4 regions of the Paenibacillus vandeheii genome follow, and region 2 is predicted to be linked to each of the others. Evidence: riboswitches for the same ligand, from Rfam matches in the RefSeq annotation. Region 2 holds a riboswitch; each other region holds the start of a gene.
What was found. Region 2 has a riboswitch for thiamine pyrophosphate ahead of thiC (phosphomethylpyrimidine synthase ThiC). Riboswitches for the same ligand answer to the same signal wherever they lie in the genome.
Positions count from the first base shown of each region.

Region 1: it holds a riboswitch for thiamine pyrophosphate, as region 2 does, so the genes downstream of both, P5G61_RS26500 (ABC transporter ATP-binding protein) here and thiC (phosphomethylpyrimidine synthase ThiC) in region 2, are expected to answer to the same signal.
Region 3: it holds a riboswitch for thiamine pyrophosphate, as region 2 does, so the genes downstream of both, P5G61_RS15310 (ABC transporter substrate-binding protein) here and thiC (phosphomethylpyrimidine synthase ThiC) in region 2, are expected to answer to the same signal.
Region 4: it holds a riboswitch for thiamine pyrophosphate, as region 2 does, so the genes downstream of both, tenA (thiaminase II) here and thiC (phosphomethylpyrimidine synthase ThiC) in region 2, are expected to answer to the same signal.

Region 1 is NZ_JAROCD010000016.1:5,115-12,624, forward strand. Features, by position in the region: gene thiD (bifunctional hydroxymethylpyrimidine kinase/phosphomethylpyrimidine kinase) at 1-450, opposite strand, end outside; gene thiM (hydroxyethylthiazole kinase) at 447-1,259, opposite strand; gene P5G61_RS26490 (ABC transporter substrate-binding protein) at 1,442-2,509, opposite strand; gene P5G61_RS26495 (ABC transporter permease) at 2,668-3,480, opposite strand; gene P5G61_RS26500 (ABC transporter ATP-binding protein) at 3,467-4,234, opposite strand; TPP riboswitch at 4,404-4,506, opposite strand; gene P5G61_RS26505 (radical SAM/SPASM domain-containing protein) at 4,836-5,711, shown strand; gene P5G61_RS26510 (pectate lyase) at 6,078-6,746, shown strand.
Region 2 is NZ_JAROCD010000007.1:363,218-370,727, reverse strand. Features, by position in the region: gene thiC (phosphomethylpyrimidine synthase ThiC) at 175-1,959, opposite strand; TPP riboswitch at 2,327-2,440, opposite strand; gene P5G61_RS16350 (IclR family transcriptional regulator) at 2,560-3,303, opposite strand; gene P5G61_RS16345 (alpha/beta hydrolase) at 3,663-4,691, shown strand; gene P5G61_RS16340 (Fe-Mn family superoxide dismutase) at 4,891-6,213, shown strand; gene P5G61_RS16335 (S-layer homology domain-containing protein) at 6,350-7,510, opposite strand, start outside.
Region 3 is NZ_JAROCD010000007.1:135,437-142,946, reverse strand. Features, by position in the region: gene serS (serine--tRNA ligase) at 1-971, opposite strand, end outside; gene P5G61_RS15330 (MFS transporter) at 1,354-2,589, shown strand; gene P5G61_RS15325 (DUF2798 domain-containing protein) at 2,829-3,329, opposite strand; gene P5G61_RS15320 (VOC family protein) at 3,516-3,902, shown strand; gene P5G61_RS15315 (NAD-dependent epimerase/dehydratase family protein) at 3,920-4,675, shown strand; TPP riboswitch at 4,818-4,930, shown strand; gene P5G61_RS15310 (ABC transporter substrate-binding protein) at 5,157-6,197, shown strand; gene P5G61_RS15305 (thiamine-binding protein) at 6,427-6,717, shown strand; gene P5G61_RS15300 (ABC transporter permease) at 6,717-7,475, shown strand.
Region 4 is NZ_JAROCD010000019.1:67,035-74,544, reverse strand. Features, by position in the region: gene P5G61_RS28490 (Lsa family ABC-F type ribosomal protection protein) at 77-1,555, shown strand; gene P5G61_RS28485 (TetR/AcrR family transcriptional regulator) at 1,760-2,329, shown strand; gene P5G61_RS28480 (hypothetical protein) at 2,627-2,869, opposite strand; gene P5G61_RS28475 (NAD(P)/FAD-dependent oxidoreductase) at 3,111-4,241, shown strand; gene P5G61_RS28470 (hypothetical protein) at 4,250-4,468, shown strand; TPP riboswitch at 4,506-4,604, shown strand; gene tenA (thiaminase II) at 4,726-5,397, shown strand; gene P5G61_RS28460 (GNAT family N-acetyltransferase) at 5,440-5,973, shown strand; gene P5G61_RS28455 (TetR/AcrR family transcriptional regulator) at 6,024-6,923, shown strand; gene P5G61_RS28450 (DHA2 family efflux MFS transporter permease subunit) at 7,085-7,510, opposite strand, start outside.

The DNA of each region.
Region 1 (7,510 bases), on a different contig from region 2:
GGACATCCCGGTGAGCAGCTCGGCTTCCGGAATATTCGGTGTCGTGATCAGTGCATGAGGCATTAACTCTGTAATTAGGGCCTGAATGGCCTCCTGTTGTAGCAGAGGGGCTCCGTCCTTGGCAACCATAACCGGATCGATGACCAGATTGGACCAGCCGTATTGCTGCCATTTCTCGGCGACCAGCCGAATGATCTCGGCACTGTAGAGCATGCCCGTCTTCACTGCTGTAGGCTGAAAATCATCACCGGTCGAATCCAACTGTTGAGCGATACCCTCATATGAGATAGGGAAGACGCCCTGCACACCTGTTGTATTTTGGGCAGCAATGGCTGTAATCACGGTCATGCCGTATACGCCGAGCTCCTGAAAGGTCTTCAGATCGGCCTGTATTCCGGCGCCGCCGCCATTATCCGAACCTGCGATTGTCAAAGCCTGCGCAATACTCATTGCGCACCTCCATCAATCTGGCGAACCTGTGCCCGCTGTGCGAGAACGTCAGGTGTCACTTGGGCCAGTTGGTTCAGCAATTCAATTTGGAAGCTGCCCGGTCCCAGATCAGCGGTTCGCTCCGCGGCAATCTCTGCTGCAACGCCATAGAAAGCGAGTGCTTCCACAATACTGCCCAGAACGTCTTCTCCCGGTTTTGCTATAGCTGCAAAGGCACCAATCACGGAGCTAAGAAGACAGCCTGCGCCGGTCACCTGAGTAAGCAGGACATGTCCATTACTCGTCAGGAAAGTCGTTTGCCCATCCGTAATGACATCCTCGCGTCCGGTAATGACGACTACACAGCCAAGTTTCTGCGCTGCCCGTTCAGCTATTCCGATTCGATCTCCCTCGCCTTGACCTGCATCCACGCCTTTGATGCTCCAGCTCTCACCGATAACATTGGAGACTTCCGCCACATTGCCACGCAACACAGTGAGGCGAAGCTCACGTACGAGCATCTGAACAGTTTCCGTACGGTATGGGGTTGCCCCAGCTCCAACCGGATCGAGCACAACGGGCACGTTATTTACATTCGCTGATTGACCAGCCAGACGGATCGCTTCAACTACCTTTTCGTCCAGAGTGCCAATGTTCAGTACCACCGCTCCCGAAATTTTGGCGACATCAGCCACTTCTTCATACGCATAGGCCATAAATGGAGATGCACCGAGTGCAAGCAAACCGTTGGCGGTAAAGGGAGCAACAACAATATTAGTAATGTTATGAATGAGTGGATTTTGTGTACGAACACGTTCCAGATAAGACATATAAGTTCCTCCTTATAAGAAGCAATTTGATCAACAAAAGCAGGCACGGTTACCCTTATACGCATAAGTTTGCAAGCTTGTTAGATAGCAAAATTTTCATAAATGATTGAGTTAAAGGTCATTCTCGGATAGCTAATTGACTACTTTCAGATTTTCTTTGATCTCATCCAGCATCCGATTCCTTACTCCCCCTGCAAGTTGATATAAGCATCCTCAGTCTTCACGGAATCCGGAATCAGTTCACTTTGAACAAGCCATGCACGTACGTTTTCCCAAGAAGAGGCGTCCTGCCCGCCAAACGGCTGACCTTTTTCATTCATCAGTGGCAGTAAAATATTCAGGCTTTTGGTTTCGATCTCCGGGTCAAGTGGAGAGGTTTCGTTCTCATGCGCAAGCAGAATGTTCAGCGCGTCCTCGGGGTGCTCTGTCACATATTTCTGTCCTTCCTGCATCGCTAGGATGAAGCGGGTAAGCTGATCTTTTTTCACTTCAATGCCCGCATCACTTGCAGTGAGGACCAGTTCATAATAATCAGGTACGCCGTAATCAACGGGACTGATTGACTTCATGGCATGGCCTTCCTTTTCCAGAATCAATTGCTCATGGTTAATAAAACCGCCCATAATAGCATCTGCCTGCCCGGAAGCCAGGGAAGGAATCAGGTCAAATCCCACATCTACCAGATTCATCTTGTCGGGATTACCTCCATCCTGGCTGATCATGGTACGAACCATTGCTTCATACAGAGGAATTGAGGAATAGCCGACCGTCAGCCCTTCAAGATCTTTTGGCGACTTCACTTTACCGTCTGCTTCAGTTAATAGATGCACGAGCGGATGCCGAACGACGGCCGCAATGGAACGTACAGGAATATTCTCCCCGCGCGCAAGCAAAATTTGCGGCTGGTAGCTTAGCGCCAGATCGATTTTTCCGGCAGCAACCAGTTTGAGTGAGTCATTGGTATCGGCAGGCATCTGGACATCGATATCCAGACCTTGGTCCGCGAAGTATCCTTTCTCTTGAGCAACATAGATGAAGGAATGCACTGCATTCGGATACCAGTCGAGCATGATGGACAGCTTGTCTTTGGAATCCACTGACGTTTCGGTCGCAGATGATTCTGTATCTTTTGTATTGGAAGCTGAATCTGTAGCAGGCGTGTTGGTGCCCGTTTTGCTGCATCCGCTGACGATCAGGAATAGGGCTACGAGCAGGAGGGGGAGCAGGGAATAGATATACTTTTTATTCATAACTTAAAGTTCCTCGTTTCCTTATTTTCTGTTTTGAGATTTACCCATTCTACATACCGGGCGATTGGAAACGGATGTACTGCAATAGATTTCCAGCCGATAGTAGGGGGATTACACTAAGTACGCTAAGTCTGTCCCGCTAGGTCTACTTCCGAGAGTTATCCAGCTTTACTTTGGCGTGCATGACGTTGTCTACCGAATCTTCTCTCCAGCCATGCAATGAGTACAAACAGGGCGATACCAAGCAGGGATAACAGCACAATGGCGGCGAACATGGCATCTGTGTTCATGTTGCTCGACATTCTGCGGCTGAAATAGCCCAGTCCCTTGCTTCCGCCGAGCCATTCCCCAATCGTTGCACCAACCACACAGTACACCACAGACATTTTCAGTCCCGAGAAGAAGGAGGGAAGGGCAAGTGGAATCTGGAGTTTGCGAAAAATATCCCACTTGCTGGCCCCCATCGTCAGCAGCAGTTCACGCTGCTCCGGATCACCCTGGCGCAGGCCATCGTAGGTACTCACGACAATTGGGAAGAACGCGATCAGGAATACCACCGCGACTTTGCTCCACAGCGTGTAGCCAAACCACAGGATGAATACGGGGGACAAGGCGATCAGCGGGATCGTCTGACTGATTACGATGAAGTGATATAAGGCCTTTTCCATTGACCGATTCATATGCATGCCTGTCGCAAGTGCAATTCCGGCGCCGATAGACAAGCCAAAACCAACGACAACCTCCATCAAGGTATTGGGCAGATGTGTTGTCAGCAAGAGGCGACGATGCTCATACAGCGAACTAGCAATCGACGTCGGGGCTGGAATGATGAAGGAAGGCACCCATCCCATACGCACAATCCACTCCCAGATGATAAGCAGCAAGAGCATGAGCAAAAGAAACAGACCATAACGGGTAAGCCAAAGTATTAAGCTATCCTTCATGCTGTCTCTCAAATTACCGTTTCGCATGCAATTGTTCCTCCAATAGTCTTCTCATCTGAACGAGAGCCGGTTCGTAGATCATGTCCGAATGTCTTGGACGCGGCAAGGGTACGGTCATATCCTGCAGCTGATGGCCTGGGTGTCCCGGAGTTAACAGGATAATCCGATCACTGAGCAGCAGGGCTTCTTCAATGTCATGCGTGATAAACAACACGGTTTTGCCCAAACCTTCCCACAGCTCCAGCAGCCAGCGATGCATCTCCCGTTTGGTCAGGGCATCGAGTGCGCCGAAGGGTTCATCCAGCAGCATGAGCTGGCCGCCTGTCAGCAAAGTACGAAGCAGCGCAACACGCTGGCGCATACCGCCCGACAGCTCGTCCGGGTAAGCATGCGCGTATCCGGTTAAGCCAAAACGGTCGAGGCCAGCCAGGATGTCCGCTCGTATCCTTGCCTTGTCCTGCCGTCCTGGAGCAAGTTCAGAAGGGAGCATGCAATTCTCCATGACGGTTCGCCAGGATAACAGGAGATCCTTTTGCGGCATGTAAGCCACCTGGCCCAATCTCTTTCCTTCTTGAATCCAAGGAATTTCAATGGTTCCGTGGGTTGGCTCAAGCAAGCCTGCCAGCAGCTTGAAAAGGGTGCTTTTACCGGAGCCGCTCGAACCAATAAGCGAGACGAATTCGCCCTGAGCTACACGCATCGACACATTGGAGAGCACGGGGGAATCCCTTTTTCCGGGGAAAGCATAGCTCATGTTGTGAATGGTTATGTCGTTATCCATCTCGTCCGTCCCCCCTTGTTATTCAAACTTCAAACTGCGGGATCTATAATTACACCTTCTGATCTGCCCGCAGAACGCGAAAAAGACCCACCCATTTCCGGAGAAATGAGTGGGTCTGTAAGTTCAATTCACATTAAGTTTCATCATCAACATGAAAAAATCCGCTTACTGAAAGGCCGCTCCACTTCCCTCCGCTGGTATGATCCAGATCAGGTTCAAAGGGTCCGAATCGTTCGATTCGTCTCAGCCGCAAGGCTCCCCTAGTGCAATGTTCAAGATATGCAGTTGTGTATTCAGCATATATCACAATGAAGCAGAATGTAAAGAGGGCGGCCTAAAAGAAGAGTGAGTAATGTGAGTTAGGAAAGTAACCCAAGATTCTAACCGTTTGAATGAACAGCGAATTAAGCTCTTCGATCAGACGGGCAATCTGCTCAGATGTACAAGTAAGAAGACGCCCGGGAAGGGGGGAAAAGGAAATTAACATGCGGGTCGATTTACCTTGGCCCTCTAACCCGATATAATAGTGGTGGCACATATGGGCCGGATCATAAATGAGGGTGGGACTGTTCTCCCTCCTAAGCAGAATGGGGACCCCGAGTTGAAAACGTTCAAGAAAGTATATATTGAGATCACAAGCATATGTAATCTGGCATGCAGCTTCTGTCCGCAGACCAAACGTGCCAAAAATTTCATTGACCCTGAAGTCTTCAACAATATATTGGATCAGATTAAACCCCACACTAAACATATTTATTTGCATGTCAAAGGTGAACCGCTGCTTCATCCCAAAATTGATCTGTTACTGGATTCCGCACATGAGAAAGGATTCAAGGTCAACATTACGACGAACGGTACGCTGCTGCCCAAGACCCAACACAAATTGCTCGGCAAACCAGCGCTGCGTCAGATGAACTTTTCCCTGCACAGCTTTGATGGTCACGAAGGTTCCACAGACCGTGAGGGCTATCTGGGCAACGTGTTGTCTTTTGTACGGGAAGCCGTAAAGCACAATGTCATTATTTCATTCCGACTCTGGAATCTGACACAGGATAACTTCACGAATGCCCAGATGAGTAGAAACCGGGAGACGCTGGAGGTTCTTGAACGGGAGTTCAATCTGGATTTTCGCATCGAGGAGAAGGTTGTGCCGGGGAGTGGTGTCAAAATTGCCCCGAATGTGTACCTGAATCAGGACCACGAGTTCCAGTGGCCGAGTCTGGATGCACCGGAAGATGACGGCAAAGGCTTCTGCCACGCGCTTCGCAGTCAAGCAGCTGTTCTGGTCGATGGAACTGTAGTCCCATGCTGTCTCGATGGCGAGGGTGTAATTAATTTAGGCAACGTTCATGAGAAGTCGTTCTCGGAGATCGTGGACGGTGAAAGAGCCAACAATCTGTTCTATGGTTTCTCCAAACGGGAAGCGGTGGAGGAATTATGTCGGAAGTGCGGATATCGTCAGCGGTTTGGAGCCTAAAGCGTAATTTAATAAATAAAATTAGAGATCAAAATAATAGAGATCACATTGTCTGGAAACAGATGAAGTGGTCTTTCGTTTTTTCTAGAACGATAAAGGAGTATCTAACCATAGATTATGACTTGTAAATAAGGCATACCCGAAGTTGAGATCGGCATATTTCACGTTGGAGTGCGCTGCAAAAAATGCCGAGATCACAGGCATGATGCTGTCGTTTCCATATCTAACCTAATGATTATTATCGTTACATCCCTTTTTTGGTAGGATCAGGGTAGGTTCCGAACCAGAGGTGCACCTCTGAGAGGTTCCGTGAGGACAAGCTTATGTTTGTCCGCCAATCTATCAGAATAAGGGAGGCTTTAAGTTATGAAAAAAATGTTGACGTTGTTGCTGTCCGCCGGTCTGGTCGCTTCATTATTCGGTGCAATTCCAGCTTTTGCTGCACCTACCGTTGTAAACTCAACGATTATTGTAGCCAAGGGTGAAACGTTTGACGGCAAAGGCCAAACCTATGTAGCTAATCCCTCCACACTGGGAGATGGATCTCAAGCGGAAGATCAGAAGCCGTTATTTCGATTGGAGGCAGGCGCTACGCTCAAAAATGTGATTATCGGTTCACCTGCAGCTGACGGTGTTCATTGTTACGGTAACTGTACGATATCAAATGTGGTTTGGGAGGATGTAGGCGAGGACGCTCTGACTCTGAAGTCAGCTGGAACGGTCAACATTACGGGCGGGGCAGCTTACAAAGCCTATGATAAAGTGTTTCAAATCAATGCAGCGGGGACGATTAACATTAAAAATTTCCGTGCAGACGATATTGGCAAGCTGGTGCGTCAAAACGGCGGGACGTCCTTTGCGGTGAATATGACACTCGACAACTCAGACATTTCCAATGTCAAAGATTCCATTATGCGTACGGATAGCAGTACATCACAAGGGAAAATTACAAATACACGTTACTCCAAAGTACCGACTTTGTTTAAAGGCTTTGCATCGGGTAAAACAAGTCAATCCGGGAATACGCAATATTAAAAAGGATGTATGGTTTGAATGAAAGGTTCCTCTAAACGATATGAAGCTTACTCATTAAAGGGCTGTCCCATAAGTCATGAATATGACGAGGGACAGCCCTTGTTCGCGTTATTTTGGACTAACGAAACTGACACACGCTATTCGCTGCCATTTGCACCGATCTAAGATGTAACGAGTCACAGAGAGGTTATTTCATCGATGGGGTCGATTTTTGGCTTGGACGCCGCTTTTGCACTGAAATAACTTCACTGAAGTTCGTTAAAATTTTGCATGCCTTGAGAATTGGCAGTCTACAAGGTGCGGTAGATTCGTTAGAACGTTGCAAGCTTGACGCATCACGCTGACCAGCGGTGTGGTCAAGCTTACGGAAATGGGAGGCCCTTTCGAGACAGTCCCATGGTGCGTTGCGAAGGTTGTATGCAAGAAATATGCCTTGAAGCAGAAGCATATTATCACAAGAAAAAACATATATTTAACCACTCGATCTCAAAGGTGATGCATGGTTTTCCCTTAACGGGATTGTCACAAATACCCATGTGTTGTACAGTAGAAGCAATGAAATAAGTGAACCGGGAGCTCAATGAAGTTGGGCTGAGAGAGCGGCCTTGTGCCGCTGACCGTATATCTGATCTGGGTAATGCCAGCGTAGAGAACATGATTTTGCGATGTGCAATGGTAAGGGTAAAGAATAGATGATAAATGTCAGCGTTCTTGGGTGTAGCGGTTTTTTTTGATGCGCACGAAGGATGAGGTCGTTTGTATCT
Region 2 (7,510 bases):
GGTTGACGGCCTGACGGGTCACTTCGTCTGAACTAAATAGGTTGTTTCGTACTTCTTGTCCTCTTAGATTAAGTGTGCACACCACATACCGGGTTAAAGCCGCTCTTCTCCACGATCACGGAGAGGAACGGCTTTTCACCATATCAGGCTGCCCAGATTGCGTTGTAACAACGCTTAGGAGCGTGTTCGGTATTCCTCAGCCTTTTCCTGCATGCCAGCAGCCAGGGCCTCATTCTCGGACAATCCTTTGTCCGCGGCAAAAGCACGAATATCCTGCGTAATGCGCATGCTGCAGAATTTAGGCCCACACATGGAGCAAAAATGGGCCTCCTTGGCCCCTTCAGCCGGGAGTGTCTCATCGTGATATGATAGCGCCCGTTCCGGATCCAGCGACAGGTTGAACTGATCCCGCCAGCGGAACTCGAACCGTGCTTTGGACAGCGCATCGTCCCGTCGCTGGGCACGCGGATGACCTTTCGCCAGATCGGCAGCATGTGCAGCGATCTTGTAGGCGATAACCCCTTCCCGCACGTCATCCTTATTGGGTAGGCCCAGATGTTCTTTTGGCGTAACATAACAGAGCATCGACGTACCGAACCAGCCGATCATCGCTGCTCCAATTGCTGAGGTAATATGGTCATATCCCGGTGCAATATCGGTCGTCAACGGTCCCAACGTATAGAACGGCGCTTCTTTGCAAATCTCCATTTGCAGATCGACATTCTCCTTGATCTTGTGCATCGGCACATGTCCCGGACCTTCGATCATCACCTGCACATCATGCTTCCAGGCGATTTGCGTCAGTTCACCAAGCGTAGCCAGTTCCGCCATCTGGGCTTCATCATTGGCATCGTAGATGCTTCCTGGGCGCAGCCCGTCTCCAAGAGAGAACGCCACGTCATACCTTTTCATAATCTCACAGATTTCTTCAAAATGGGTATACAGAAAATTCTCCTGATGATGCGCAAGGCACCATGCCGCCATAATAGACCCGCCCCGTGACACAATGCCCGTCATGCGTTTGGCGGTCATCGGGATATAACGCAGCAGCACGCCTGCATGGATCGTAAAGTAATCCACGCCCTGCTCTGCCTGCTCAATGAGTGTGTCACGATACAACTCCCAGGTCAGTGCTTCGGCTTCACCATTGACCTTCTCCAGCGCCTGATAGAGCGGCACCGTTCCGATCGGTACCGGAGAATTGCGAATGATCCATTCCCGAGTCGTATGAATGTCCTTGCCTGTGGAAAGATCCATCACCGTATCCGACCCCCAGCGTACCGCCCAGGTCATCTTCTCCACCTCTTCCTCGATAGAGGACGATACGGCAGAGTTTCCGATGTTCGCATTAATCTTCACATGAAAATGACGCCCGATCAGCATCGGCTCGCTCTCCGGGTGATTGATGTTCGACGGAAGGATCGCCCTGCCACTCGCCAGCTCCTGTCGCACAAACTCCGGCTCCACGCTTTCACGAATGGCGGCGAACTCCATTTCCGGTGTGATGATTCCCTGTCGTGCATAATGCATCTGGGTCACGCTGCGCCCAGCTATTCCTCGCAAGGGTTGACCACGCAACCCTGGATACTCCTCGGCTCCAGCTCGCTTCCCTCCTGGCTTCAGACCGTTATCTTCCGGCTTTACCGTCCGTCCCCGGTAAGCTTCAACATCTTCACGCTCCGTAATCCAGCGTGTACGCAGCGCTGGCAGACCCGCCCGGATATCGGCATGAAATCCGGGATCGGTCATCGGCCCGCTCGTATCGTAGACACGCAGCGGTTCGTTATGCTCCACTCCTTGGGGAGTATTCGTGTCATGAAGGGCAATTTCACGCTCCGGTACAGCAATGTCCGGTCGAGAGCCATAAATGTAAACTTTGCGGCTGCCCGGGAAGGGCTGAACCCGTCCTGTTGTCCCTTTTTCCTTTGCCAACTGCTGATCCTGCTCGTCCTGTCCCATCGTTCTGTTCCCTTTACTCATCGCTCTTGTCTCCTCCTCATTGGTGATCGTCTGGATTAAAATGCTTGCGCACTTGTCCCGAATCATCCACAACATAGATAAAGAAAGAGCGACCATACGACAGAAAGCAGGGACATCACATTTAGTAATACGTAGGCAGTCAATGCAAATGAACTCTATCCCAGAAGCTTGGCAGATGCTCCCGGGTACTTTGCCCAAAAGCAGTTCTGGCAGCTTCTTCCGCCTGTTTACTGTATAAAAAAAGCCGGTTCCCAAGGGAACCGGCTTATGTCCATCACCAATAACGCACCTTATAAAGGCTCCATAGCGGAGCCCATCCATAGGCCACATCATGTGGTGTTCGTGGTCGTATCGCCGATTACTTCCCTACGCTGGTATGATCCAGATCAGGTGCAAAGGGTCCGGAATCTCATGCGATTCCGTCTCAGTCCGGACAATTCGGACTCCCCCAGTAACGTTAACAAGTTGCAGCATCTAAGCCGCAAATGCATATTCAATTATGCTGGCCCCGTTGGGCCGTCCATTACAGAGTAGCGCAACCGAATCATAAAAACAACCTTTATATTCAAGAAAATAAAATCAGGATAACATAAGCCCCATCTGGGTGGCCGCTTCCTTCAACACAGGTGCATATTCATGCAACGTCTCCTGTGAGAGACGACTGACAGGCCCGGATACCGACAGGGCAGCAGCGATGTTGCCTCTTCGATCCATGATAGGTACAGATACTGCCGCAGCTCCCGGCTCACGCTCCTCATAACTTGTGGCGTAACCGTTCTCCACAATATCCATCATCTGTGCCAAGTATACTTTGGGATCAATAAACACCGGCCACTCCGGTCCGTTCATCAGCTCTTCCCGGTCCTCTTCGGTTGCAAACGCCATGAGCACCTTGCTGGATGCCCCTACAGACAACGGAAGTCTGACCCCAACCGGTGCCACCCGGCGAATCGCCTGATCACTCTGCACGGCTTGAATCCGAATCCGCTCACTGCCATCACGCAGATACAAGCTCACGGTTTCGCCCAGTCGATCTCTCAGCCGCTCCATCGCAGGAAGGAGCAGAATGGCCGGATCATCACTGCGAGACATGTGGGCAGACAGCTCCCAGATGCGTATGCCGAGTCGATACTTCTCGGTTGCTGCATCCCGGATCACGAACCCTTTCTCCTCCAAAGTAGCCATCAGACGATGGACTGTACTTTTATGCAGACCGATCTGAGTGGCAATTTCAGTGAGTCCCAGATCACTGCGCGTTGTAAAACACAATAATATATCCAGCGCCCGTTCTACAGCCCGGACGGTTAACTTTCGGTCTTCCATGGCATATTGCCCTCCTCATGTTTCATCACATGAAACTTGGTTACATAAATTATATGAGAAACGGTCTCATCTGTAAACTAAAAAGCGCCAATTGGAATAGGGATAATTGTAAATATTTTCTTTTTATAAATATAAATCCCCTGCAATTTGCACCCTCAGGAAATGTTAACCATATATCTTCAGAACTATATAACAATTGCGTAACAAATGGCTCCAATCAATTGACTTTGACTATATTGGAACATACGATAAAGATATATTAAATTAAGATTTTGCTTCATACGTAGTCAGTACAATCATTTATCCGCTCTGTTCGTCTCGTTGTTATCTTCATTTGATTTTTTAAAGGAGGGGCAATCATGTATCCGACATCCCAGAGCGAAGCCCCGCTGCAAACGAAAGTGTCAGATCTGCCTTCTTCGTTATCACCGAGGCTGATCCGGTTCAAACATATTGTCGTGGCGTTGCTGCTCTCCGTTGTATTTTTTCTGCTCTTTTGTTTCATTGCACTACACGGTTATATTGCTTGGGTATTATCCAATCCAACGGTAGCGCCTGTCTTCTCTAATCCCATGCAGGCCAAGAACATGAAGTATCAAGACATCACGTTTCCAGCAGCAGACGGCAGTCGAACGATGCAGGGTTGGTATATCCCGGCTGACGATAATGCAAATAAAACCATCATATTCAGCCATGGATATGGTGCAAATCGTGAAGAAACCTGGGTACCGATGTATGACCTGGCCCATTATGCTCACCAACTCGGCTTCAATGTGGTCATGTTCGATTACGGCTTCGCTTCACAGGTGAACAAAGCCGTCGCCACAGGCGGCAAAGCCGAATCCCAGCAGCTGCTTGGCGCAATCCAGTTTGCGAAGCAGCGCGGAGCTCAGGAGCTTGTTGTATGGGGCTTCTCCATGGGTGCAGGTACAGCCCTCCAGACTGGGCTGATTACCAAAGATGTGGATGCGATGATTCTGGACAGCACGTTCCTGCTTGAGCCGGATACACTGTACCATAACATCCATAATCAGATTGATCTGCCGCGTCAGCCTACGCTGCAGATTATGAATCTGCTGTTCCCAATTCTGAACGGGACCGGATTGCAGCAGATTCCGTATCAGGAAGTGAAAAAGGAAGATTATCCGTTCCCTATTTTCTTCATCCATGGTACCGAGGATGAGAAAGCTCCTTACCCGATTGCGGAGCTGCTCGCTGCCAACCAGACCAATCCGTATTCCGATGAATGGATTGTGGATGGTGCGCATCATGAGCTGATCTTCCGGGAGCATCCGAAGGAGTACCTGCGCCGCGTCTCTACATTCCTGAGTCATGTGACAAAGACGAGCAGCGATGATGTGGATAATACCAATAATGGAGAATCGTGATGATTCGGTAATTCAAGAGCCCTTAGGGGCTCTTTTTTTTATGTACACATAGGACAACATGCCGGGAGAATATACTCTTGGGACGTAATTAAAGACAGCTCTAGCTTGTGTATTACAAAATTGAGCGAACCGGGGGGTCCAATTTCATTTCTGCTGCTGGATCTAGATTTTAATTCATTTGAACGGAGGTTTACCACTTATGAATTGGTATGGATATGGACATCTGCTGCCTCTGCGGGTACTTGAAGAAGTTCGTTTCTGGAAAGAGCAAGAAAAGGAACATACGATTATCATCCGTGCATTGATTCCTGATCTTGAACCCTCATATGTCCAATGGCTTGCGGAATGGGAAGCCATCTTTGAGAACAGCGAAAGAGTCGCGAATCAGTTGTTGAAGCAAGTACTGCCGGGAACCCAGCCTCCTGCCCCCTACATCATCCGCTGTATTGAACAGCTCGTGGCTGAAGCCTGCGCACAATCGCGAGAGTTCATTAGACAGCTATATGTCCTGTTGGAGCAAAGCACTGCTGTTCAGTCTGTCCCGCTTGCCAAAATGGTTATTCTGCATTTCATTCGCGAATCCGAGTATTTCCTGGGGGTACTTGAAACGCTGAAACAACATGGAGCTATGCGAGATTCGGTGTCTGATTCTACTTTTTCACTGGAACATATTCTTCAAACCTCGGGGCAACCGGCTGATCCCAACCTACACGTTGCCTCCACGTCCGTGTCTGGACAGTCCCATCGTGAAGCTGTAGAAAATCCGTCTTCGGCTGCGGGAAAAGTCAACACCCCCCATCCATCCGTACAGGCGCAGTCTTCAGCTGCTGTTCAGTCTCCCAATGCAAACGAAGAGGGCACACCCAACTCTAACGCAGCGGGGGTCAAGGAGAAACCTGTGCCTATTGGCGGACACACATTGCCACCCTTACCTTATGCCTACAATGCGCTGGAGCCACATATTGACGAGATGACCATGCGCATACATCATGACAAGCACCATCAATCCTACGTCGACGGACTGAACACCGCGGAGAAAAAGCTGGCAGAATCGCGGAAAAAGAATAATTTCGAACTCGTCAAACATTGGGAACGAGAACTCGCGTTTAATGGTGCAGGCCATTACCTGCATACGATCTTCTGGACGATCATGAATCCCAAAGGTGGAGGCAAGCCTTCCGGCATGCTCGCTGAACAGATCAAGCGGGATTTCGGCAGCTATGAAGCGTTCAAGAATCAATTCACCGAAGCCGCGAACAAAGTGGAAGGCAGCGGCTGGTCCATGCTGGTCTGGAGCCCACGGGCACACAGATTGGAAATTTTGCAGGCGGAGAAACACCAGAACTTATCCCAGTCCGACATTGTGCCTCTCCTGCCGCTTGATGTATGGGAACACGCCTACTATCTGAAACATCAGAATGAACGCAAAAAATATATCGAGGACTGGTGGAAGGTTGTGTACTGGCCAGCTGTGGCCGAACGTTACGAAACTGCACGCAAGCTGTTATGGCCGCCTTATTAGGATTCTCGGGCTAAGCATAGCATCGGGGGAGTACTCTGGAGCGCATTGAATCTATCGTGCAATATGTTGATGTAAAAAAAGAGATATCTCCAGCCGAATGACTGAAAGATATCTCTTTGAGTTTGAATACAACTATTTACTTGCGGATAGAAGCTGCCTCAATCGCTTCAGAAGCCCAATGTGTGGCAGGTACATCCGACCACTGTCCTGCCGCATTCGTTTCAGCTTGAAGTCCAATCAGCTTATTCAGCATTGTAACAGCTTCAGCGCGGGTTATCGGCTGACTTGGACGGAACGTGCCATCCTTGTATCCGGTAACTACTCCCGCCGAACTTAATTGTTCTACTGCTTGTTGCGCCCAATGCTCGTTCACATCGGTAAATGCTGTCGGCGCAGTAGTCATCTGATTAGATGTTAATAACGGCTGTAACACGACAGCCATTTCCGCGCGGGTAATCGCTTGATCCGGCTTAAAGCTGCCATCTGTATAGCCTTGAACAGAACCGGATTGGGCTGCTGCTGATATAGCCGCCTGTGCCCAGTGGCTGGATGTAACATCTGTAAATTCATGACTTCCCTCAAGAGTAGATGTTCCCAGAATACGCGTGATTAATGTTGCCATTTCCGCACGAGTTACATTACGCTCTGGTCGGAAGCTGCCATCCGTATACCCCTGAATATAAGGTTGTGCTTTCAAGGTGTTGTCTGTCCAGCCTTTGACCTTAACAATGGAGAATGTACTGAATTTGTTTACTTCAATCTCGACGCCTTGCTGATTGTCACCGTTTAGGGTAACCCGTTTGCCGTGAACAAGCTCCTTCGTTCCATCACTATGCTCAATATATACACCTAGCTCCTCAGACTTCACACCTGCAACCTGATTAGCATCTAAAGGCAATATGAGCGTAACAGGTCTGCTCTGTAGATTCGTTTCGATCGTCATTGGACGTCCAATGATCTGGATATCTGTTGTGCCTACGAATTGGATGATCGACTCATTCGCCTGTGCTCTCGTTTGGATCTCTAAACGTTGGGATTCCTTCTTCACCGGTACAAGACGGAAATAAATATCATCTGTGCGTCCGTTTAAGGAACTCGCCGGAATGGTAATCTTCACATTAGGATTGGAAATAACCAGATCCACTCCTTGCTCAGCCAGCATTGCTGACGATTGTGGAGAGAGCTTCAGATCCCACTGTGATACTTCATCTTTTGCGTCTGGAATCAAGACAACCGCTGTGCGGGAGCCTGTCTGTTTCAACTGGTCGATAATGGTTTGCGTTTTGCTCTGATCAAG
Region 3 (7,510 bases), 230 kb from region 2:
CACACAGCCACCACTCGATAAGGCAGTTCCAGCAATTGCAGCAATTCCTCGGCGTGTCCCGTAATTTCCTGCAGCATTCGCTCCGATTCTTTCGCATCCGGTGCACAAAGAATGACTTGCTCCACTTTGGCAAATTGATGCACCCGGTACAACCCGCGCACATCCCGCCCGCCTGAGCCAACCTCACTGCGGAAACACGTCGATACGGCAGCCAGCTTGATCGGCTCCTGCACATCCACAATCTCATCCGCGTAATACGAAACCAGCGGCACCTCCGATGTTCCCACCAGCCACTTGTTCTCGCCTTGCAACTCATAGACCTGATCCCGTCCTGTGGGGAAGAACCCCGTGTTCAAGAGTGTATTCTCCCTCACCATCAAAGGAACCTCCATTGGCGTAAATCCATGCTTCAACAGCAAATCAAGTGCAAGTTGCTGTACAGCCCGGTGCAGGAGCAGTCCTGCTCCTTTGAGCACGTAGCTTCGTGTTCCGCCGATTTTCACCCCACGCGGGATATCAATTAGATCATGCCCTTCACCGAGTTCCACATGATCCTTAGCCTCATAATCGAATACCGGCAGCTCCCCCACACGTCTCAGCTCCACATTATCCTCATCCGATGCGCCAATTGGAGTATCCGGCGATACGATATTGGGTACCAACCATTGCAGCCGTGTCACTTCCTCTTGCACAACGGCAAGCTTGGCTTCAACATGCGCCAACTGATCATTCAGCTGTTTCACTTGTTCCCTTAAACCCTCGGCCTGTTCACGCTCACCAGCTTGCATTAGCTTGCCGATATCTGCGGATAACGAGTTACGAACTCTACGCCCTTCTTCCGATTCCTGCAAAAGCGCTCTGCGCTCTTCGTCCCGTTCCAACAATTCACGTATACTGATATCCATTCTCTTGCCGACTGCCGCAGCTTGCACCTCTTCTGCATGCTCCCGAATCCACTTCATTTCCAACATGGTCACCGTCTCCTTTGGCTGTAAAAATACAAAGAGCGCCCTCATCCCTTGGGACGAGGAGCGCTCTGCTCGCGGTGCCACCCAACTTGCTGAACCAGAATACTCTGGTTCAGCCTCTTGGTCCGCGATAACGGGCGGTTCCGGTTAACTTGGGGAATAATTCGCTCCCCTGGCGAAAACGCCTCCGAGTTGGATGCTCTTCAACGGCATGGTCCGATCTGTAATTGTTGTGGTTCAGTATATACCAACTTTCGCCTCCATTGCAAGTTATCCGTGCACACCCTAACATGTCCTGTTATGATAGAGATTGTTTGTTTTAAGGAAATGCTCCTGAATGGCAGACTTACTACATATACATCATAATTAGAAGGAGTTTTTCTTTATGAAAAAATTGCTTTGGATTGGATGCTTGTCCTATTTCCTCATCGGACTTGCCCACGTGGTTCTCGGGTCCATCCTGCCCGTTGCCCTCGAACATTATGGCAAGGATTACAGCCAGGGAGGAACACTGATATTTGCCCAATTTGCCGGGTTCCTGGGTGGTGTACTGTTATCTCCGTGGTTGAATAATCGCTTTGGCAAACGAGGCGGTCTATTAATTGCTGCCGCTCTGCTCTGCATTGCAGAGTTATCCTATATGCTGCTGCCTCCATGGGGCTGGATGTTCGTCATTGCACCTGCAGCCGGATTCGGATTCGGGATGATCGAGGCTGTTATCGGTACAATCATCATTGCTGCAATTAAAGATAATACGGCTGTTGCCATGAGTCGACTTGAAGTGTTATTCGGTATCGGCGCCATGGTTATGCCGCTCATTGCCAGCGGTCTGATTTCTGCCGGGTATTGGCGTATGTCGTTCCTCGTGGTTGCCATCTGTGCAGCGATGACCTTTATATTCTGGGCCAAAAGTTCATTCGGTGAGCTGGACAGCGAGCTGAGTCGGCGTAGCTCCGACCAGACTCCCGGACACGCTCACGCTGCTGCATCGCCCAATGGAACGAATCCTGCAAACATTCAGCCAACTCGTTCCACCTATCGCGGCCGTAATTTGGCTCTTCTGTCTTTATTTGTTCTATTTTTCTTTCTCTATGTCGGCACTGAAATGAGCCTTGCCAACTTTATGCCAGCCATTCTGATTGAGAAAATGAACATGAAGGAAGCAGGTGCCGCGCTGAGTGTTACCTGCTTCTGGATCGCCATGTCTGTTGGACGACTGTTTGCCGGATATATTGCGGAGAAATTCCAATATCGAGTCTACGTGCTGTACAGTTGCCTTGCAGCAGTTGTGCTGCTAATGATCTTTCCTTTTACCAACCAGATCTGGTCGGCATTTCTGATCATTCTGTTACTCGGACTCGCACTGTCGGGTGTGTTCTCCATTGCCCTCGTCTTCGCCAGCAAAATGCTGCCTGGAACAGAAGAATCAACACCCAGCATCCTGATTGCATCAGGCGGGGTTGGTGGTGCCATTCTGCCTTTGGTCACCGGCTGGAGTCTGGATCATCTGGAAGTGAACCAGTCCGCATGGATGCTTGCCATTTTTGCAGTCGGTCTGCTGATTATCAGCGTGATCGCCTATCAATGGCAGCACAGGCATGCTGTAAGTTCAGCATCGTAACATCTATTGAAGGATGATAAATAAGATTCCAATTACACAGAGCCGTAAAAAGATAGGCTTCGTAGCCGTGAATGCTACGGAGCCTTTTTTAATTTATAATGAATGCCTCATGATTTTCGTGAAAATGTTCTTCGCTCTAAACTGATTATCGACTCTGGTATCTTAGACCAATGGACGATTACCCAGGAAATACTTTATTAATTACTTGGATCACCCAATGCAAATTTTTGCACATCCTGTTAAGCTCCCTTATTAACGACGGGAATTGCAACCCCTTTACCCTTGATGAATTTACCGAATATGAAGCGAACGAGTGGGCCTATGATAAGAATCTGTAGAGGCAGGGCCAGACTAAAGTTACGAAGTATGGTATGAAGGTATGTCTCAAGCAGTGATTTCCCCTCCAATTGATTGGCCAAATAGGCCGTAACCATGCCGTACAGAGACATGATCAGCACCATTCCTACAACCATGCAACCTGAGATAGCCAGAATGCCGAGTACCTTGTTGGATTTGTCGAACGGTAATGAGAAAGCCACTTTCTGCGCTACAGGTCCGACTATGAAGGATTCCACCAGAAAAGCGACGATAAAACACAATACAAATTGAAACAGTATTTCTAACGGGGACATCGAACCAATCAAACCATTTTTCAATAAATTGAAGGTCATCATGACGACAACCATCCCTGTGCACATCATCAATCCAAAATAAATATGTTCTTTCTTCGTTGTTGGCAATGCTCTCATCCTTTCTGTTTACCTTCGTAATTATAGAGATCACAACCCCTTCTTCATAAGTGAACATTATGTGAACAATTATAATTTTCCCAACATTAAAATCCGATTTGACAACCCAGGGTTACAGCCCTATGATATCCCTTAAAATGGTAGAAAAGATTCACTGAATATAGGAGGATTCTGAATATGAGTTTTCAAAAGCGCATTGACCACGTCGGCATCGCCGTTCGTGATCTGGAGACCACACTCCGTTTCTATACGGAGATTGTTGGTCTTGAATTGAAAGACCGGGTAACTCATACCAACGGCGTCATTCAGCTCGCCTTTCTCGGCTTCAATGGAAGCAACGAGACTGAGATTGAGTTGATTCAGGGATACAGTGACAAGCTGCCTTCCGAAGGAACGGTGCACCATTTTGCCATCCATGTCGATGACCTTGAATCCGAATACAACCGCATTAAGACAACCAAGGCCGAGTTTATTGATGGAGAGATCATTGCACTGCCTAATGGTTACCGTTATTTCTTCATCTATGGACCTGAAAAGGAATGGATTGAGTTCTTCCAGCGCTAAGAATTGGAGCTGATTTGATGAACATTTTAATTACCGGCGCAGCCGGAAAAATTGGACGTGATTTGTCCAAACACTTGTCAGAAGCATTTCACCTGCGACTAACGGATTTGAATATAGACAGACTGCATACGTATCAAGAGACAAGCCATGAGATTACCGCACTTGATGTGACAGATCCCGAAGCCTGTCAGCACGCTTGCGAAGGCATGGATGTGGTTGTACATCTGGCGGGAGATCCTTCCCCGCATGCAGGGTTCTATGAATCGTTGTTGGACATCAATATCAAAGGTACATTTAATGTATTCCGTGCAGCTAAAGACCAAGGAGTGCGGAGAGTCATTCTGGCAAGCAGCGCACAGACGATTGAGGGGTATCCCATTGATGCTCAAGTCTATCCGGACATGCCCACACGCCCGCGGAATTTGTACGGAGTTAGCAAATGTTTTGGTGAATCACTCGCTTCCTATTTTGCGTATACCGAGGGGTTACAAAGTGTTGCGATACGTATTGGGGCATATGATGATTTTCAACCGGATGGTCCGCCTCTGGAGGCAAGGGATATGAGCGCGTATATTAGTCCGGCTGACTTGTGTGATCTGGTGTTCAAAGCAATTACAGCTACAGATCTGGAGCCCTTCACCATACTTCATGGGATCTCAAATAATCGGTTTAAACGATTGAATCTGGAAGCCACACAGAAACAGGTAGGATATGACCCGAAATCAGATGCTTTTGCACTCAGTCAGATATCCCTATACGATACACCACGGTAAATTGTTAAAAATGACACATCAAGAGAGGTCGTTATGCGAATGTATAAGGGTCATTTTGAGCGCTGTACTCTTCCATCCAGTTCCTGACTGGACATGCATCGGCCTCTCGCCTATAATTACACCTAGTAATGCCCGTAACTTCATAGTTTCCCAGGGGAGTCGGAATTGGCCGGCTGAGAGTGTATCCCACCAAGATACTGACCCTTAGACCTGATCTGGATCATGCCAGCGTAGGAATCGGAGTATATCGAATTGGCCCAGCCCAGCCTCTTTGCTGAGTGCCACATCTCTAACGCCTGCACGCGTCCCGGATTAACGGGGCGCTTTTTTAATGTTCTTTTATATAGCCAGAGAGCTAAAAAAAGTGACGTCATCCGGATCATAGCTGGTATAAATCTGTCGATTTATGCAAGAAGCTTGGATATGAAGCCAAGGAGTACCCCGCGCCACTGGCCGGACAACATGAAGGAGAGATTCAAAGATGAGATGGCGTAAAATGATGGGACTGCTGCTTTTGTGCGTGATGCTGGTAACTGTGGCCGCTTGCGGCAGCAAAGAAGCTGCACCTTCAGGAGAGAACGGCAGCAGCAACACCCAAAATAGCATTGAAGGTGACAATACAGCCCTCAAGGATATTAAAGTCGTGCTGGACTGGACACCAAATACGAATCATACCGGCCTGTATGCGGCCGTAGATCAAGGTTTTTATAAAGCAGAAGGCTTAAATGTCGAGATTGTACAGCCAGGTGCCGGAGGCGCGGATACCATGGTGGCTTCGAACGAAGTGCCTTTTGGCGTAAGTTATCAGGAAAGTGTGACCCAGGCCCGCACACAGGGCGTACCACTTGTGTCCATCGCTGCAGTCATTCAACATAACACGTCCGGATTTGCCGCTCCGGTGGATCGGAGCATCAAGTCTCCAAAAGATTTTGAAGGCAAAACCTATGGGGGCTGGGGCTCCCCGGTAGAAGAAGCCGTGATGCAGTCCATTATGGAAGGCGAAGGCGCCGATGTATCCAAAGTGAAAAATATTAACATGGGCGATGCAGACTTTTTCACCGCTGTAAAACGTGATATCGACTTTGCCTGGATTTTCTACGCGTGGACGGGCATTGAAGCCGAACTTCGCGGAGAACCAATCGACATGCTGTATGTAAAGGATTATTCCGAAGCACTGGACTACTACACACCTGTACTTGTGACGAATGAACAGACGATTCAGAATGATCCCGAGCTGGTTAAAGCGTTCTTGAAAGCGACTTCCGAAGGATATCAATATGCGATTGAACATCCCGAAGAAGCTGCCAACATTTTGATTAAGGCCGTACCGGATCTGGATAAGGATCTTGTACTCGCAAGCCAGAAGTGGCTGAGTCCAAAATATCAGGATGATGCACCGCGCTGGGGTGAGCAGAAGCAGGAAGTATGGCAGAACTACACGGATTGGATGTTTAGCAAAAAACTGCTTGATGAGCAGGTAGATGTGTCCAAAGCGTATACAAACGAGTTCTTACCCCAATAAAAATCTAACTGTATAAGTTAACATTATGTACACAAGAACGAAGAGTGCAGAACCCATCTGTAGAAACGAAGTGGTCGCCTTTATCCCCGGATTTTCCCCATGCGGAAAATGAAATCAAAAAATCCGGGGATAACAGCGATCGGAAGAGGGTACTGCAATCGAAGTGGTAAAGTGTACATTCCCTATGTTCAACTTATACAATCCAACCCGAAAGGAAAAGTGATCTTTCATGGCAAGCACACTACTTAGCATCCAAGTCATTCCCAAAACGCCAAATGGCGAAAATTCCTATCCTTACGTTGACCGTGCCATTGAAGTTATTCAACAGTCAGGCCTGAAATATCAGGTCAATCCACTGGATACCACGATGGAGGGAGAACTGGAGGAACTGCTGGAGGTTGTTCGCAAAATGCATGAAGTTCTTGTGGAAGCCGGCAGCCCAAGCATCATCTCACAGATCAAGATCGCTCATAGCCCGAGCGGCTTCAGCATGGACAGCCTGACGGAGAAATATCGCTAATGCATGCCTATTGGAAAAGCGTATGGCCGCCCTTTGTGGCGGTTATTCTCTTTATAGCCGTATGGCAGGGAGCCGTCTCCCTGTTTCATATCGAGAAATGGATGCTGCCTGCGCCTTCTGACATCGCAAATGAAGCGGCCTCTCAAGCCGAGCGACTTGGCATACACGCATGGGCAACCATCCAGCTGACATTGATCGGGTTCGCAGCAGGTACACTTACGGGATTACTGATTGCGATGGTGCTGCATTTGATTCCATTTCTGAAATCTGCCCTCTATCCTTTACTTATTCTTAGTCAAAATATACCGACCATCGCGCTTGCACCGCTCTTGCTGATCTGGTTCGGATTTGGGCTGCTGCCCAAACTGATTACCATCATTCTGGTCTGCTTCTTCCCGGTGGCTGTAGCTGCCATGGACGGGTTGACCCGCACCGATGCGGCGATGATGAACTACATGCGCATGGCTGGCGCCAAACGCGGCTCAATTTTCTGGAAGCTTGAGCTTCCACATGCGCTGCCTTCGGTGTTCTCAGGGATCAAAATTGCCGCTACGTACAGCGTCATGGGTGCGATCATCGCGGAATGGATTGGAGCAGATAAGGGCATCGGGTATTATATGATGCTGCAAAAATCGGCCTATCGGACGGACCGTCTGTTCGTAGCGATCATGATTATTGTGGCACTGAGTCTGCTGCTCTTCCTGCTCATTGCGCTACTGGAGAAGCTGCTCGTTCGCTGGCGACCGCAGAAGCGATAATTTTGAAATATGCTCTATATAAAGGGTTAGGAAGT
Region 4 (7,510 bases), on a different contig from region 2:
ATAAAGTGAGGGACCATGTCGTGGTAAATACCCGCCCGCTTAACTTTTATATTTCACATAAAAAGGATGATCCTTAATGTCTTTAATCAACGTTACCAACCTAACCTTTGCCTATGATGGCAGTTACGATAATATATTTGAAAATGTGAGTTTTCAGCTGGACTCCGATTGGAAATTAGGCTTTACCGGAAGGAATGGAAGAGGCAAAACGACATTCCTCAATCTGTTGCTCGGTAAGTATGAATACAGTGGAACTATTTCTGCAAATGTCAGCTTTGAGTACTTTCCGTTTCAGGTTGAGAACAAAGGAGCGATGACCCTCGATGTCATTGAAGAGATCTATCCTGAGTATCTGCACTGGCAGCTTGTGCGTGAGCTTAACCTGTTAAAAGTGTCGGAAGATATTCTGTATCGACCTTTCGATTCCTTATCCAACGGAGAGCAAACGAAGGTGATGCTGGCTGCCTTGTTCCTAAAGGATAATCGTTTTTTGCTCATCGATGAGCCTACCAATCATCTCGACATTCATGCGAGAAAACTTGTAAGTAATTATCTGCGCAGCAAAAGTGGATTTATCTTGGTATCCCATGATCGATCCTTTCTGGATAACAGCGTAGATCATATCCTGTCCATCAATAAAAATAACATCGAGATTCAGAAAGGGAATTTTTCCGCGTGGTGGGAAAATAAACAGAGACAAGATCAGTTTGAGCTTGCCAGTAATGAGAAATTAATAAAGGACATCAAGCGTTTATCCGACTCCGCCAAACGGACGGGTGGATGGTCGCATGAAGTCGAAAGAACCAAAAATGGTACGAGAAATTCCGGTTCCAAGGTGGATAAAGGATATATCGGACATAAGGCTGCCAAAATGATGAAACGTTCCAAAAATATCGAGCAGAGGCAGCAATCCGCCATTCAGGAAAAGTCCAAATTGCTCAAAAATATTGAAAATGCAGAACGCCTGCAGATTCATCAACTGGATTATCACAAGAAGGAACTCGTCGAAATGGAACATGTATCCATTGCCTATGATTCCAATGTCGTTTGTAAGGACGTGAGTTTCACGGTTGAAAAAGGGGATCGTATCGCCCTTTATGGTCAAAACGGATCTGGAAAATCAAGCATCCTTAAACTGATTTGTGGTGAGAATATCCCTTATACAGGCCTTTTTCGGAAGGATCACCAGCTTAAAATCTCGTATGTGTCACAGGACACGTCTGATCTCGGAGGCCATTTATCTGACTTTGCAGCCGCTCAGAGTATTGATGAAAGCCTGTTTAAATCCATATTAAGAAAGCTGGATTTTTCCAGATTGCAGTTGGAGAAGGATATCTCAACGTATAGCGCAGGCCAAAAAAAGAAAGTGCTAATTGCCAAAAGTCTCAGTGAGAAGGCTCATTTGCACGTTTGGGATGAACCTCTCAATTTTGTAGATGTCATCTCACGTATGCAAATTGAAGAGTTGCTGTTGGAGTATTCCCCGACCCTTCTGTTTGTAGAGCATGACAGTGAATTTTGCGCAAATATTGCAACGAGAATTATCGAGTTATAAGCAACAGGGAATGTCATAGATACTAAAAGCCGCCGAAAGGCGGCTTTTAAGCTTTCCAGCTACATCCCAATATTTGAGGATGTTTGTCATGTTCAGATATTGGTATGGTGAGGAACTATGCTATAATTTTATAGTCATATCCCAATCAAATGATGGATTATTGAATCAATCTATAGAATAAAGTCCCCAAGAGGTGTAAACCCGTTGAAAAAAGAACTGACATCGATGAAGCAAACGAGACTTAACTCCATCCTGGACGAAGCAACCAAACTGCTGATTGAAAAGCCCAATGCATCCATGAATGACATTGCAGAAGCTGCAAAAATCGGCATTGCGACCCTGCATCGTTATGTGGAGAGTCGAGAACAATTAATGGTTTATCTGGGCTTGCGTGCGATTGAGGTTGTAAGTGAGGCCATGCAAAACATTCATCTGGATGAGGAAAACTGTGAAACGTATATTCCGGAACTGATTGAAGTGCTCATTCCGTTAGGTGATAAAATATTTTTCCTTACTCATGATGCAGCTATTCACTACAACCCTGAGATCGAAGGAGCAGATTCGAAGCTGAGAGAGCCGATACTGCATGCGGTCAGCTTGTTGCAGCAAAAGAATTATTTTCGTCAGGATGTCAATAAAAACTGGATTGTAGATGTGCTATATTCTATCTTATTTCTGACTTGGCAGCAGGTAGTAAGTGGTGATATTGCTCGCAAATCGGCAGCTTCTCTGGTTGTGGATACGTTCTATCATGGCTTCAAAGCCAGATCGTAGCCGCTAATGATATGGAACGATGTATTGTTATATTTGAAGCACGTCTGGTAGTCAACCGTGTCAATGGATACGGAGTGGCTCTAGGCGTGTTTTTTTGCGTGGATAGCTAACGAAAATGCTCCAAAGCATTAAATGGATCTTAAGGGTACATATTCAAAAATTAACAGTGTTCATAATTTAAGATTTTAAACTTACAAAAAAATGATATAAATTTCTAGTAGATTCAAATCATTACCAAATTAAGACAGTGGATTTGTGACAAGGAGGTCGATAATCTGCACTGAGCCCGATACCGTTTCAAGCCGCTTTTGCACGCATTCCATCATATCCAACAGGAGGGATTCCACGCTTTACACCATTATTGTGCCAGTCAACCAGGACTATAACATTCTGAACCTGTTCACCGATTCGCTGCTTCGGACCGTAATCCCGTGAATGGTCGCTCCAATGGATCAATTCATCTACGGTCAGCTGGTTTTGGCCTGTAATCATAAGTGGCATATCGGTATCCAGCGAAATCCCCATACTACGTTTCGGCATCGTTGTGTTATTCCTCATTTCGTTAAAGGTCGTGTGCGTAAATGGCGCGGATACTGCGTTAAAAGAAACCTGATTTGAATTATATTACATAAATAACAGTAATTTAAATAATGTTTTCAATCCGATGAGCTTTTACCGAAAACCTTTTAGGAGTATGTATCACCATGCCAATGCCTTGCCATTATCATGTCGAACAGTATAGGCTATAATGGATACAGTGATTTAGGAAAGGAATGCAATCATGAAGAAAGTCATCGTCATAGGATCAGGAATTCTTGGGGCATCAACAGCCTATCAATTAGCAAAATGGGGTGCAGAGGTCCTTATTATAGATCGGAAAGATCGAGGGCAGGCTACGGATGCCGCTGCTGGGATTATCTGTCCCTGGTTATCCCAACGCCGCAATCAGGATTGGTATCAGCTTGCCAAGGCAGGTGCACGTTTCTATCCCGGGTTGATTGAAGAACTTAAGAGTGAAGGGGAAACGGAAACGGGTTACGCTCAAGTGGGTGCGCTTAGTATTCATACCGATGTGGAGAAACTCAACAAGATGCAGGAACGGGCACATCTTCGTAAAGAAGATGCACCGGAGATTGGTGATATTACCCTGTTGGATGCAAAAGAAACCCATCAGCGTTTTCCTCTACTGGAGGAAACTTTTCAATCTGTATACATCAGCGGTGCTGCGCGTATCGATGGGCGTGCGCTGCGCGATGCCTTGATCCGATCGGCACAGCGAAATGGAGCGGTCCTGATTGATGGGGACGCGACACTTCAACATGAGTCGAATCGGGTAACTGGAGTAGTTGTGGACGGGAAAGTCATATCGGCTGACGAGGTTATTGTGTGTGCCGGCGCTTGGGCCAATGAACTGTTCAAGCCCTTGGGCATTGATTTTAAGGTTCATTATCAGAAGGCGCAAATTATGCATTTGCAGGCCCACGATCGAGAAGATACTGGGAATTGGCCTGTGGCCATGCCTCCTTCGGATCAATATTTGTTAGCCTTTGATCAACAGAAGATTGTGATTGGGGCAACTCACGAAAATGATATTGAAGGCTATGATACAAGAGTAACCGCAGGCGGAATGCAGGAAATATTGAATAAAGGATTGGAACTGGCTCCTGGTTTAGCTGATAGCACGTTTCAGGAAGTGAGAGTAGGCTTCCGTCCGTTCACACCGGGTTTTCTTCCGGTAATGGGTGCTGTTCCTGGTTGGGATGGCTTGATCACAGCCAACGGGCTTGGAGCATCAGGTCTGACGATGGGGCCCTTTATAGGAAGTCAACTGGCCAAATTGGCTCTGGGTATGGATTTGGATATCGATATTCAGCCATATAATATAGGAAAAGCAATGGAAGACCAGAAATGAGGTGAACCATGACATATTCACAGCGTTTAACTCACGGCAGCTCTTCAGATATCATATATCTGGAGCACCAGATTGGCGTTGCAGAGGATGAATTGGCAAAAGCCAAGGAAGAGGAACAGGCATACGAAAGGGATTTGAACCAGTTAAGTGAAGTGCAGAATAGGATTGAAACCATTCGCACCCGTCTGAAGAGCTTGCAAGAGGAATTAGGTAAACTCGAAGATTAATAGGACATTTGGAAATACACATGTTGTAATAAGCCTGAGCTATTTGCAGGGGGACTGTTCGCAGTTGAGAAGGTTAAAACCTGACCCTTTGAACCTGTTAGTTAATACTGACGTAGGGAGCAAATGACATGTACTCATGTTATTTTTTGCCCTTGCCGAAATTTGGACAAGGGCTTTTTGGTGTGTATATTTCATAACAGGAAGCAATAGCGGGATTGCAGATGGGACAATATGATTTGGACAAAGGAGAACTGATCATGTCATTTTCAAGAACGTTAAAAGACAAGACCATAACCGTATGGGAAGATGGATACAATCATCCTTTTTTACACGAGATGGGGAAAGGCACACTGGATCAGGAAGCGTTTAAGTTTTATCTACTCCAGGACTATACATATCTGATTGAATATGCGAAGATTTTTGCGATGGGTGCAGTGAAGGCTGCGGATGAAAAACTGATGACGAACTTTACGGTTATTCAACACGCTATTCTGTACGAAGAAATGGATTTGCATCGGAATTACATGAATGAATTTGGGATAACACTGGATGAACATCATACTGTCAAACCATCTCTTTTCAACAAGGCATATACGTCAAATATGATGAGTGTTGCTCAAACAGGCGGGGTTGCCGAAATCATTGCCGTCATTTTCCCTTGTGCGTGGACGTATTACGACTATGCAACAAGATTAAAAGAACAATATCGCGATTCATTAGAGGGTAATTTCTATCAGACTTGGATCGAAAATTATGCAAGTGATGAATTCCGGAACTCATTCGAATGGTTCTATGATACACTGGATGCATTATGTGAACATAAAACCGAGCAGGAACTGGAGGCCATTGAGGACATATTCAGAAGAAGTGTTGAATTTGAATATCTGTTCTGGGATATGGCGTATAAACGGAAACTCTCGTACTTCTAATGATGAAGTAGACTACAACCAGAGACAAGGATGAACATACAGATGAACAATCGTGGAGAACGCATCTATTTACGGTTTTTGAACATGGAGGACGCGGCATCACTGCTGGATGTACAGCTCCGCAATCGGGCTGTTTTTGAAGAGATCTCGGCAAGTGAACGATCGGAGACATTCTATACGCTGGAGGGTCAGGTCACCCTGCTTGAAAGTTGGAACAAGGCCAGGGAAGAAGGGAAGCGTTATTCTTTCGGAATCTTCCTGAACACGACAAATGAGCTCATTGGGGAGATCTCTCTGTTCGAGCTTGAACTGGATTCCACCCAAAAATGGATCGTAGGTTATGTGCTCGACCAGGCGCACAATGGCAAGGGCTACATGAGTGAAGCCCTTGGGCTAGCACTGAATTTTGCCATGAATGATGCGGGAATCAAACGAGTGGAGGCAGGTGCGCTGCCCGACAATGCCGGATCGATCCGAGTGCTGCGTAAGGCGGGCTTCCAGGAGATGGATCGCCAGAATATTAAAATCAGGGGGATATGGAAGGAACATCTGATGTTTGCAGTGGATTTACGCTAGATGATCAAGATATCGTGACGTGAACCACCGAAATCATCCAGGGGGAACTTATGAATAAACGGAAACAAATGTTATTGGACTCTGCTCTTGTGCTCTTTGAGAAACATGGAGTGACCAGCACCTCCATACAAATGATCCTAGATGAGTCGGGTGTGTCCAAAGGAACATTTTATAAATTCTTTAGTTCGAAAGATGATTGTATTCTTGCTATTCTGGAGCAACGTGTTCAGGAAGACATGATGATTCGCAAAAGTTTGGAGAGTCAAAGCTATGCTTCCGATTTTGATTTACTGGTGGATCAGATTATGATGCCGATGATTTTGCCTGAAAAACAGCGTGTTGTGGAGATATTCTGGACAGGCTTTTATTCTGGAAAATGTGATGTGGCAAATCTGACTCGCATGCAGTTAAATTGGTTATCGGAAAGACTGGTACAGGTATTTGGCGAAGAATTAAAACCCTTTGCTTTTGAAGGAGCCATTTTTTGTTTTGGCATGGTACATCAAATCTCAAATACGTGGAGAAATTTCCATCTCGACCAACCGGATTGGAGTCATCTTGTGCCAAAAGTGCTGAATTATATTGAAATTTTGCTGCGTTCCATGCTGGAAAGACAGGAGCATATTATTGATTTTCCTAGTCTTTCGATGATTGCTCCTGATTCCAAAGACATTGCGCTGGATAAAAACAGCCTGATTGCAGGTCTTCAGAAATTCAGTTATTCCATTCTCCAATCGGAAGTGTCTATTAAAGCGAAAGAACTGACAAAAGGGCTGCTTTGCTTAGTCGAACAGAAAGAGATCAATATTTCCATGTTGGAAGTAACTCTACAGGCATTTCAGACGGAATTTGAATCGGGTTCTCTTCAAGGCGAGGCAGGCAGGATTGTCAAGAATTGCAGATCATATCTCGAACAAATCAGGAGTGTCCCGATGGGGAGCATGAAATGAAACGATAACGCAGCTGATCTTACTTATGTGAGAAGGCTATTATTCATAATTCAATACACAAAAAGCGGCAGATTGGACGTAAAGCATAGGGTCCGGAACTGCCGCTTTTTTGTATAAGATACAAAGCACTCTACACGATGCAATTCATGTAAATGCTATTTTTAATTTGTATTCATGGAGACTTTTTGTCTTACAGGCTGTTTGGAATCGTCCTCTGTTGCCTGTTTGGTACGTTTAATGAAGAAGGAAAGTAACAATCCGAGAACAGCAATGCCGATAATGACAACGTAAGCATCATTAATTCCCTGAATCATGGACTCCATTCCCAACTGCTGCTTCGTTAATCCGTTGGCTGCACCCGTTGCAACCATATCTTGCGCATGTGTCATTGTACGACTGGTCATTACACTCACGAGTAATGAAGTACCAACTGCGCCAGCCACTTGTCTAACAGTATTGGATATCGCTGTACCGTGTGGTCCAAGTCGTGGTGGCAGCTGATTCAAACCTGCCGTTTGAATTGGCATCATGAGCAAGGCCATACCAATTCGGCGACCTGTTGACATTAATACCAGGTAGGTGTAGCT